One region of the Leisingera sp. CC-HEC096 genome, then DNA from elsewhere that is predicted to be linked to it. Evidence: riboswitches for the same ligand, from Rfam matches in the RefSeq annotation. Region 1 holds a riboswitch; the other holds the start of a gene.
The links. A riboswitch is a leader RNA that binds a small molecule or an ion and turns the genes downstream of it on or off. The one in region 1 is predicted to bind thiamine pyrophosphate.
Positions count from the first base shown of each region.

Region 2: another riboswitch for thiamine pyrophosphate. It lies ahead of thiB (thiamine ABC transporter substrate binding subunit); the one in region 1 lies ahead of thiC (phosphomethylpyrimidine synthase ThiC).

Region 1 is NZ_JCAIJS010000001.1:1,629,801-1,634,009, reverse strand. It holds gene AC5STI_RS07980 (FAD-dependent oxidoreductase) at 1-7, opposite strand, end outside; gene thiC (phosphomethylpyrimidine synthase ThiC) at 4-1,818, opposite strand; TPP riboswitch at 1,951-2,079, opposite strand; gene bioB (biotin synthase BioB) at 2,293-3,270, shown strand; gene AC5STI_RS07965 (8-amino-7-oxononanoate synthase) at 3,270-4,209, shown strand, end outside.
Region 2 is NZ_JCAIJS010000001.1:2,935,290-2,939,498, reverse strand. It holds gene AC5STI_RS14095 (thiamine/thiamine pyrophosphate ABC transporter permease ThiP) at 1-658, opposite strand, end outside; gene thiB (thiamine ABC transporter substrate binding subunit) at 634-1,611, opposite strand; TPP riboswitch at 1,644-1,735, opposite strand; gene aroC (chorismate synthase) at 1,968-3,068, shown strand; gene AC5STI_RS14080 (MerR family transcriptional regulator) at 3,134-3,550, opposite strand; gene AC5STI_RS14075 (cation efflux transmembrane domain-containing protein) at 3,624-4,209, shown strand, end outside.

The DNA.
Region 1 (4,209 bases):
TGATCATTCCGCCGGTTCCGCTGCTTCAGCGGCAGGCACGTACAGCTCACCGCCCTCGCGGAACTTGGCGGCCATCGCCTCCATGCCCTCTTTCTGCGCTTCCGAGCGGATGTCGTGACTGATCCGCATGGAGCAGAATTTCGGCCCGCACATGGAGCAGAAATGGGCGACCTTATGGGCCTGTTTCGGCAGTGTCTGGTCGTGGAACTCGCGCGCGGTGTCCGGGTCCAGCGACAGGTTGAACTGGTCCTCCCAGCGGAATTCGAACCGCGCGCGGCTCAGCGCATCGTCGCGGCGCTGGGCGCCCGGCAGGCCCTTGGCCAGATCGGCGGCATGGGCGGCGATCTTATAGGTGATCACCCCGGTCTTCACGTCGTCACGGTCGGGCAGGCCCAGGTGCTCCTTGGGTGTCACGTAGCACAGCATGGCGCAGCCGAACCAGCCGATCATGGCGGCTCCGATGCCGCTGGTGATATGGTCATAGCCCGGCGCGATGTCGGTGGTCAGCGGCCCAAGCGTATAGAACGGCGCCTCGTGGCAGCACTCCAGCTGCTTGTCCATGTTCTCCTTGATCTTGTGCATGGCGACATGGCCCGGCCCTTCGATCATCACTTGGCAGTCCTTGGCCCAGGCAATCTTGGTCAGTTCACCGAGGGTTTCCAGCTCAGCAAACTGCGCCTCGTCATTGGCGTCCGCGATGGAGCCGGGGCGCAAGCCGTCGCCCAAGCTGAAGCTCACGTCATACTGGCGGCAGATGTCGCAGATCTCCTCGAAATGCTCATAGAGGAAGCTCTCCTTGTGGTGATGCAGGCACCACTTGGCCATGATCGAGCCGCCGCGCGAGACGATCCCCGTCACCCGGTTCACCGTCATCGGCACCATGTGCAGCCGTACGCCCGCGTGGATGGTGAAGTAGTCGACGCCTTGCTCCGCCTGCTCGATCAGCGTGTCGCGGAACACTTCCCAAGTCAGGTCCTCGGCGATGCCATTGACCTTCTCCAGCGCCTGGTAGATCGGCACGGTGCCGATGGGAACGGGGGAGTTTCGCACGATCCATTCGCGGGTGTTGTGAATGTTGCGCCCCGTCGACAGGTCCATCACCGTGTCGGCGCCCCAGCGGATCGCCCAGACCAGCTTGTCGACCTCTTCCTCCATTGAGGAGGTGACGGCAGAGGTGCCCATGTTGGCGTTGATCTTCACCTTGAAATTGCGGCCGATGATCATCGGCTCGATTTCCGGGTGGTTGATGTTGGCGGGGATGATGGCGCGGCCCGCGGCGATTTCCTGGCGCACGAATTCCGGCGTCACGTAGTCGGGGATTTTGGCGCCGAAATCATTGCCGTCGCGTTTGGCGTGACAAGGCGACAGCTCGCGCAGCTGATTTTCGCGGATCGCCACAAACTCCATCTCCGGGGTGATGATGCCAGCGCGCGCATAGGCCAGCTGGGTCGGCGCCTTGCCGTCCTTGCCGCGCAGGGGGGCGGGTTTCACCGGGAACTCAGGCGTCAGCCGGTCGCCCTCGACAAAGCCGTTGTCCTCCGGCTTCACATCGCGGCCCTGGTAGCTTTCGACGTCGCCGCGTGCCTCAATCCACTGGCGGCGCAGCGCTGGCAGGCCTTCGCGGATGTCGGTCAGCACATCCGGGTCGGTGTAGGGCCCGGAGCTGTCATAGACCGGCAGCGGCGCCTCGCCCGCGGTGGGGTGGGTGGAGATTTCGCGCATCGGCACGCGGATGTCCTGATGGACCTCGCCGCTGACGTAGATCTTGCGCGACGCGGGCAATGCGCCCGTCGTAATCTTGGGGTTGGGGACGTTCATTTTGGTGCTCCTCGAAGCCTAAACTCAGAAAAGACACCAGGTGAGTTTTGGCTCGGGAAACCGGCAGGCATGGGGCCTGCTTGACCGGAATGCGCCCGTTTCAAACGGCTGTCCCCGCGGGGACAAGGGGCCAAAAGGCGCGTCCTAGCTTCCTACGCCAGTGTCAACTGGGTCAGGTTCAAAGGGTCGCGCCGCCGGTCCGGGCTGCCCCGCACCATGACGCCTCTCAGTCCCTTGGGCGGGACTCCCCTGCGTGCCTATAGGGCTAGGGGAGGGGCGGGGTTCGCGTCAACTGCTATTTTCATAGATTATTTTTTGGCATTATTATCAGCGTGATACTGGCATTAAGGGCGCATCTGCGAGGCAAATCGCTGCAGCGCAGCTTTGGTGCTTGATCGGCGGCCTCAAAATTATCTATAAAAACCGGAAACGCCATCCGCGCATGGCCAACAGGTATAGAGAACAGGAGACAGCATGCTGGACGCTGCACCCATCCGCACCGACTGGACCCGCGAGGAAGCGGAAGCGATTTACAACAAGCCTTTCATGGACTTGCTGTTTCAGGCGCACACCGTGCACCGGCAGTATTTCGACCCCAACCAGGTGCAGAAATCCAAGCTTCTCAGCATCAAGACCGGCGGCTGCGCCGAGGATTGCGCCTATTGCTCCCAGTCGGCGCGCAACGGCGCGCAGCTGTCGGCGTCCAAGCTGATCGAGGTGCAGCGGGTGATCGCCGAGGCCAAGAAAGCCAAGGAAGGCGGCGCGACGCGCTATTGCATGGGGGCCGCCTGGCGCTCGCCCAAGGACCGCGACATGGCGGCGCTGGAAGCGATGGTGCAGGGCGTGAAGGACCTGGGCATGGAAACCTGCATGACGCTGGGCATGCTGGACGAGGAACAGGTGTTCCGCCTGCGCGATGCTGGTCTGGACTACTACAACCACAACATCGATACCTCCGAGCGCTACTACTCCGAGATCATCACCACCCGCACCTTCGCCGACCGGATCGACACCCTGAACCGGGTGCGCGAGGCGGGCATCAAGGTCTGCTCCGGCGGCATCGTTGGCATGGGCGAGCAGCAGCTGGACCGCATCGACATGATGCTGGCACTGGCAACGCTGGAGGTGCACCCGGATTCGGTGCCTGTGAACATGCTGATCCCGATCGCTGACACGCCGCTCGCCAATGTCGAGAAGCTGGACCCGATCGAATTTGTCCGCTCCGTGGCGCTGGCCCGCATCCTGATGCCGAAATCCCACGTGCGCCTGTCCGCAGGCCGCACCGATATGTCGGACGAGATGCAGGCGATGTGCTTCTTTGCCGGTGCCAACTCGATCTTTGTGGGCGACACGCTGCTGACCGCGGACAACCCCGAAGAGGACAAGGACCAGCAGCTGTTTGACCGTCTGGGCATCACCGCCATGGCCGCGGGCTGCGACGGCAGCCGCTGATGGCGGGCGCCTTCCCGAGGCATGAGAAATCGCTGGAAGCGCTGCGCACGCGCGGGCGCTACCGGCAGCTGATGCCGCGGGACGGGCACGACTTTGCCTCCAACGACTACCTTGGGCTGGCGGGCAGTGACGTGCTGCGCGCCGCTGCCGCAGATGCGCTGGCGCGCGGGGTGCCGGTGGGGGCAGGCGGCTCGCGCCTGCTGCGCGGCAATGATGCGGAACATCAGCTGCTGGAGGCGGAGGCTGCGGAGTTTTTCGGCACCGAGGCTGCGCTGTTCATGGGCGGCGGCTTCAATGCCAATCAGGCGATTTTCTCAACCCTGCCGCAGCAGGGCGATCTGGTGCTGTATGACGCGCTGATCCATGCCAGCACCCATGACGGCATGCGGCTGGGCCGGGCCGAGACGCGCAGCTTTGCCCACAGCGACGCGGAGGACGCCGCGCGGGCGCTGAAAGCCTGGCGCGCGGAAGGCGGCGACGGCCAGGTCTGGATCGCGGTTGAGGCGGTATATTCCATGGACGGCGACCTCGCGCCGCTGGATGCACTGATGGCGCTGGCCGATGCCGAGGGCGCCGTGCTGGTGGTGGATGAAGCGCATTCGACGGGCGTGTTCGGCGATCTGGGCCGCGGGCTGGCGCATGAGATCGCGCACCGCCCGAATGTCCTGAGTCTGCACACCTGCGGCAAGGCTTTGGGTGCCTCCGGCGCTTTGATCTGCGGTCAGCGTGTGCTGATCGATACTCTGATCAACAAGGCGCGCGGCTTCATCTTTGCCACAGCACCGTCGCCGCTGAACGCGGCACTGGTGCGGGCTGCCTTGCAGGAGCTGCAACAGAACCCAGGCCGCCGGGAACAGGCGTGGCAGGGGATCACCCATGCGCAAGGCGAAGCCAAGCGCCTGTGCGGGCTGGACGGGTTCCAGAGCCAGATCCTGCCGG
Region 2 (4,209 bases), 1.3 Mb from region 1:
GCTCGATCGTCGTCGCCCTCGGGCCGCCGCCCAGGGTCAGCGCCACGGCAAAGCTGGAGAGGCAGATGGCAAAGACCACCGCCAGCGCGCCGGGCGCCACCCGCCGCAGCATCGGCCCTTCCAGCAGCCGCCACATCGCCAGCGGCCCGGCATCCAGCTGCGCCGCCAGGCGGAAGCGTTCGGCGGGAATCTCCTGCCAGCCCTGCAAAATCAGCCGGGTCGCCAGCGGCAGGTTGAAAAACACATGCGCCAGCACCACCCCGTGCAGGCCATAGATCTGAACAGGCTCTAACCCGAGGGAAATCAGCCCCTGGCTCAGCCAGCCCGCCCGGCCGAAGACGGCCAGCAAACCAAGAATGGCAACAATCACAGGCAGGATGAACGGCGCGCCCAACAGGGCAATCAACAGGCTCCGCCCGGGAAACCGCCGCCGCGCCAGCGCGCGGGCAACGGGAATGGCAAGACCGACGCTCAACAGCGCCGACAGGCTTGCCTGGGTCAGCGTGAACCGCAGCGCGGCCCAGTCACTGGCGCCAAACCCGGTGCCGGCCTCCGCCCTGAGGACCACAGCCCTCAGCGTTCCCAGGATCAGAGCAGCCACCAGCAGGGCTGCACTGATCCCGGGAAAGGCGCTTACTGGCTGAGCGCGTCCAGCCATTCGCCCAGCGCCGCGTCACGCACCTCTGCCGCTTCAGACTCGCTCAGCAGCAGCGATTTCTCCGGCGCGATCAGGGTGTCGAATCCTTCCGGCAGACCCGCCGCCGGTGTCACCGCCGGATACATCCAGTTGGTGGTCGGGATGACCGACTGGAACGCATCCGACACCATGAAGGCCAGGAACTGGTCCGCCAGCTCCGGCTGGTCGCTGTTTGCCAGCTTGCCGGCAACTTCCACCTGCATGTAATGGCCCTCATCAAAGGCCGCCGCCGCCTTGGAGCCATCTTCCTCCGCAATCAGGTGATACGCAGGCGAGGTGGTGTAGGAGAGAACCATGTCAGCCTCGCCCTCCAGGAACATGCCATAGGCCTCGGACCAGCCCTTGGTCACGGTCACGACATTGTCGGAAAGACCCTTCCAGATCTCCGGCGCCTCTTCGCCGTAGGCGGCCTTCACCCACAAGAGCAGACCCAGACCAGGGGTCGAAGAGCGCGGGTCCTGAATAACGATTTTCTTGTCGCTGGCGGCCAGCGCCTTGAAATCCGCTGGCGCCGCGGCGTCAGCGTTATGGACAAAGGCAAAGTAGCCCCAGTCATAGGGCACAAAGGTCACGTCGTTCCATTCAACCGGCAGCGCGTAATCGGCGCTGACCGAATGCTCGGCAAACAGGCCGGTTTCCTTGGCCGCCGCGGTCAGGTTGGTGTCGAGCCCCAGCACGACGTCTGCATCCGAACGCTCGCCTTCCAGTTTGACCCGCGCCAGCAGCGCCGCACCGTCGCCCGCGCCAACCAGTTTCAGGTCGCAGCCGCAAACTTCCTCGAACGCTTCTTCCACCGCCGGGCCGGGGCCCCAGTCGGAGACAAAGCTGTCATAGGTGTAAACGACCAGTTCAGGCGTTTCGGCAAAGGCTGCCGAGGCGCCGAGCAGTCCCGCTGCAAATGCAAGATGTTTCATGCCATCCTCCTTTGCGGCTTTGGGCAAGGGTGGAGGCTTTCCAGTACCTTCCCTCCGCCGGTGTGATCCGGTTCAGGTTCAACGGGTGTCATCTCAGCGCTCGCGCGCACCCCGAGGTGGCGCGGACATTATGCCTCAGCCGCAGCAATGACAAGCCAAACTCCGGCCAGGACCTACAGTTCAGGCAAACTGGACCGCCCGCAATCGGGATCCCCTGTTCTTCTGGCTGAAAATACCCCGGGGGGAGCCGCCGCAGACGGCGGGGGCAGCGCCCCTGCCCGGTCCACGGCAGAGGAATCCACTTGAGACACAGCCCCCTGCCCGCTAAGCACGTCCCGCAAAGGAGACCGCGCCTCATGTCGATGAACAGCTTTGGACACCTCTTCCGCGTCACCACCTGGGGCGAAAGCCACGGGCCTGCGCTTGGCGCCACCGTTGACGGTTGCCCGCCGAACGTGCCGCTGGAGCCGGAAATGCTGCAGCAGTGGCTCGACAAGCGCCGCCCCGGCCAGAACAAGAACACCACCCAGCGCAATGAGCCGGATGCGGTGAAAATCCTGTCCGGCGTGTTCGACGGCATGACCACCGGCACGCCGATTCAGCTGATGATCGAAAACACCGACCAGCGGTCCAAGGATTACGGCGAGATCTCCCAGACCTTCCGTCCGGGCCACGCCGACATCACGTACTTTCAGAAATACGGCAACCGCGACTACCGCGGCGGCGGCCGCTCCTCGGCGCGCGAAACCGCGGCGCGGGTTGCCGCGGGCGGTGTTGCACGTGAAGCAATCAAGGCACTGGTGCCGGGGCTGGAGATCAAGGGCTATATGACCCAAATGGGCGAGCTGGAAATCGACCGCAGCCGCTTCGACTGGGAGGCGATCGACCAGAATGATTTCTGGATCCCCGACGCAGGCGCGGTGCAGGAGTGGGAAGACTACCTGCAAGCCCTGCGCAAGGCGCATGACTCGGTGGGCGCCGTGGTCGAAGTGGTGGCGCGCGGCGTCCCCGCCGGTATCGGCGCGCCGGTCTATGGCAAGCTCGACACTGACCTGGCCGCCGCGATGATGTCGATCAACGCGGTGAAGGGCGTGGAGATCGGCGAGGGCATGAATGCCGCGCGGCTGAAAGGCTCGGAAAACGCCGACGAGATTTTCATGGGTGAGAACGGGCCTGAGTATTCCTCCAATCACGCCGGCGGCATCCTCGGCGGCATTTCCACCGGACAGGACGTGGTGGTGCGCTTTGCGGTCAAGCCGACCTCCTCGATCCTCACCCCGCGCAAGTCGATCCGCAAGGACGGCTCCGCTACCGAGGTGATCACCAAGGGCCGCCACGACCCCTGCGTCGGCATCCGTGCGGTACCGGTGGCGGAGGCGATGATGGCTTGCGTGATCCTGGACCACCTGCTGGTGCACCGCGGTCAGATCGGCGAAAACCAGGGCCGCATCGGCTAAGGATCAGGCTCTAACAAAGGAGTTTGCCCGAGTGCAGTTCGGGCAATTCCTCTCAGCCTGCGTCCTCAATCATGCTCACTTGCGCATTGGCTGTGATCGCCCAGCGCGGTCAGCACCTTGCAGCAGCCGCCATTGCCGCCGTCGCACAGGTGGCTGATCCGCTCCAGTTCCGCGGCCAGGCGCTCCAGCCTCGCAATCCGCGCGCGCACGTTCCGCAGCTGGCTGCGGGCGAGCCGGTCGGCCTCGGCGCAATCATCGCCCAGCTGCCCGTCCAGCCCCATCAGCGCCTTGATGTCCTCCAGCGAAAAGCCAAGGTCCCGGGCGTGCTTGATGAAGCCCAGCGCCTCCATGCCGTCCTGCCCGTAGCGGCGCTGGTTGCCGGCATTGCGGCCCGGTTCCGGCAGCAGGCCGATCTCCTCGTAATAGCGGATGGTCGGAACCTTCACGCCGGTGGCCTTGGACAGCTGACCGATGGAAAACATCGCAATGACCTCTTGATGCTCTAGTGACTAGAGGCCCTACATTGATCTCGAATCAGGAATGAGGACAAGAGCAATGGCAGGCTGCTGCAATCATGAGGCCCGGTTTGACGGGGTATCGGCGGACTACAAACGCAGGCTTTGGCTGGTGATCGCCATCAACGCCGGCATGTTCGCGGTGGAAATGGGCGCGGGTCAGCTGTCCGGCAGCCAGGCGCTGAAGGCGGACGCCTTGGACTTTCTGGGCGATGCGCTGACCTATGGCATCTCGCTGGCGGTGATCGGCGCCACCCTGCGCACCCGCGCGCTGGCGGCACTCGGCAAGGGAATCAGCCTCCTGCTGATGGGGCTGTGGGTGTTCGGCTCCACGATCTATCAGGTATTTTACGTCGGCGTGCCGCAGGCCCATATCATGGGGGTGATCGGTTTCATGGCGCTGGCGGCCAACCTGATCTCGGTGCTGCTCTTGGCGCGCTACAAGGACGGCGACGCCAATGTGCGCTCGGTCTGGCTGTGTTCGCGCAATGACGCCATTGGCAACGTGGCGGTGATGATCGCGGCGCTTGGCGTCTGGGGCACCGCTACCGGCTGGCCGGACCTCATTGTGGCCGGGATTATGGGCGGGCTGTTCCTGAACTCCGCCTTCCAGATCCTGGTGCAAG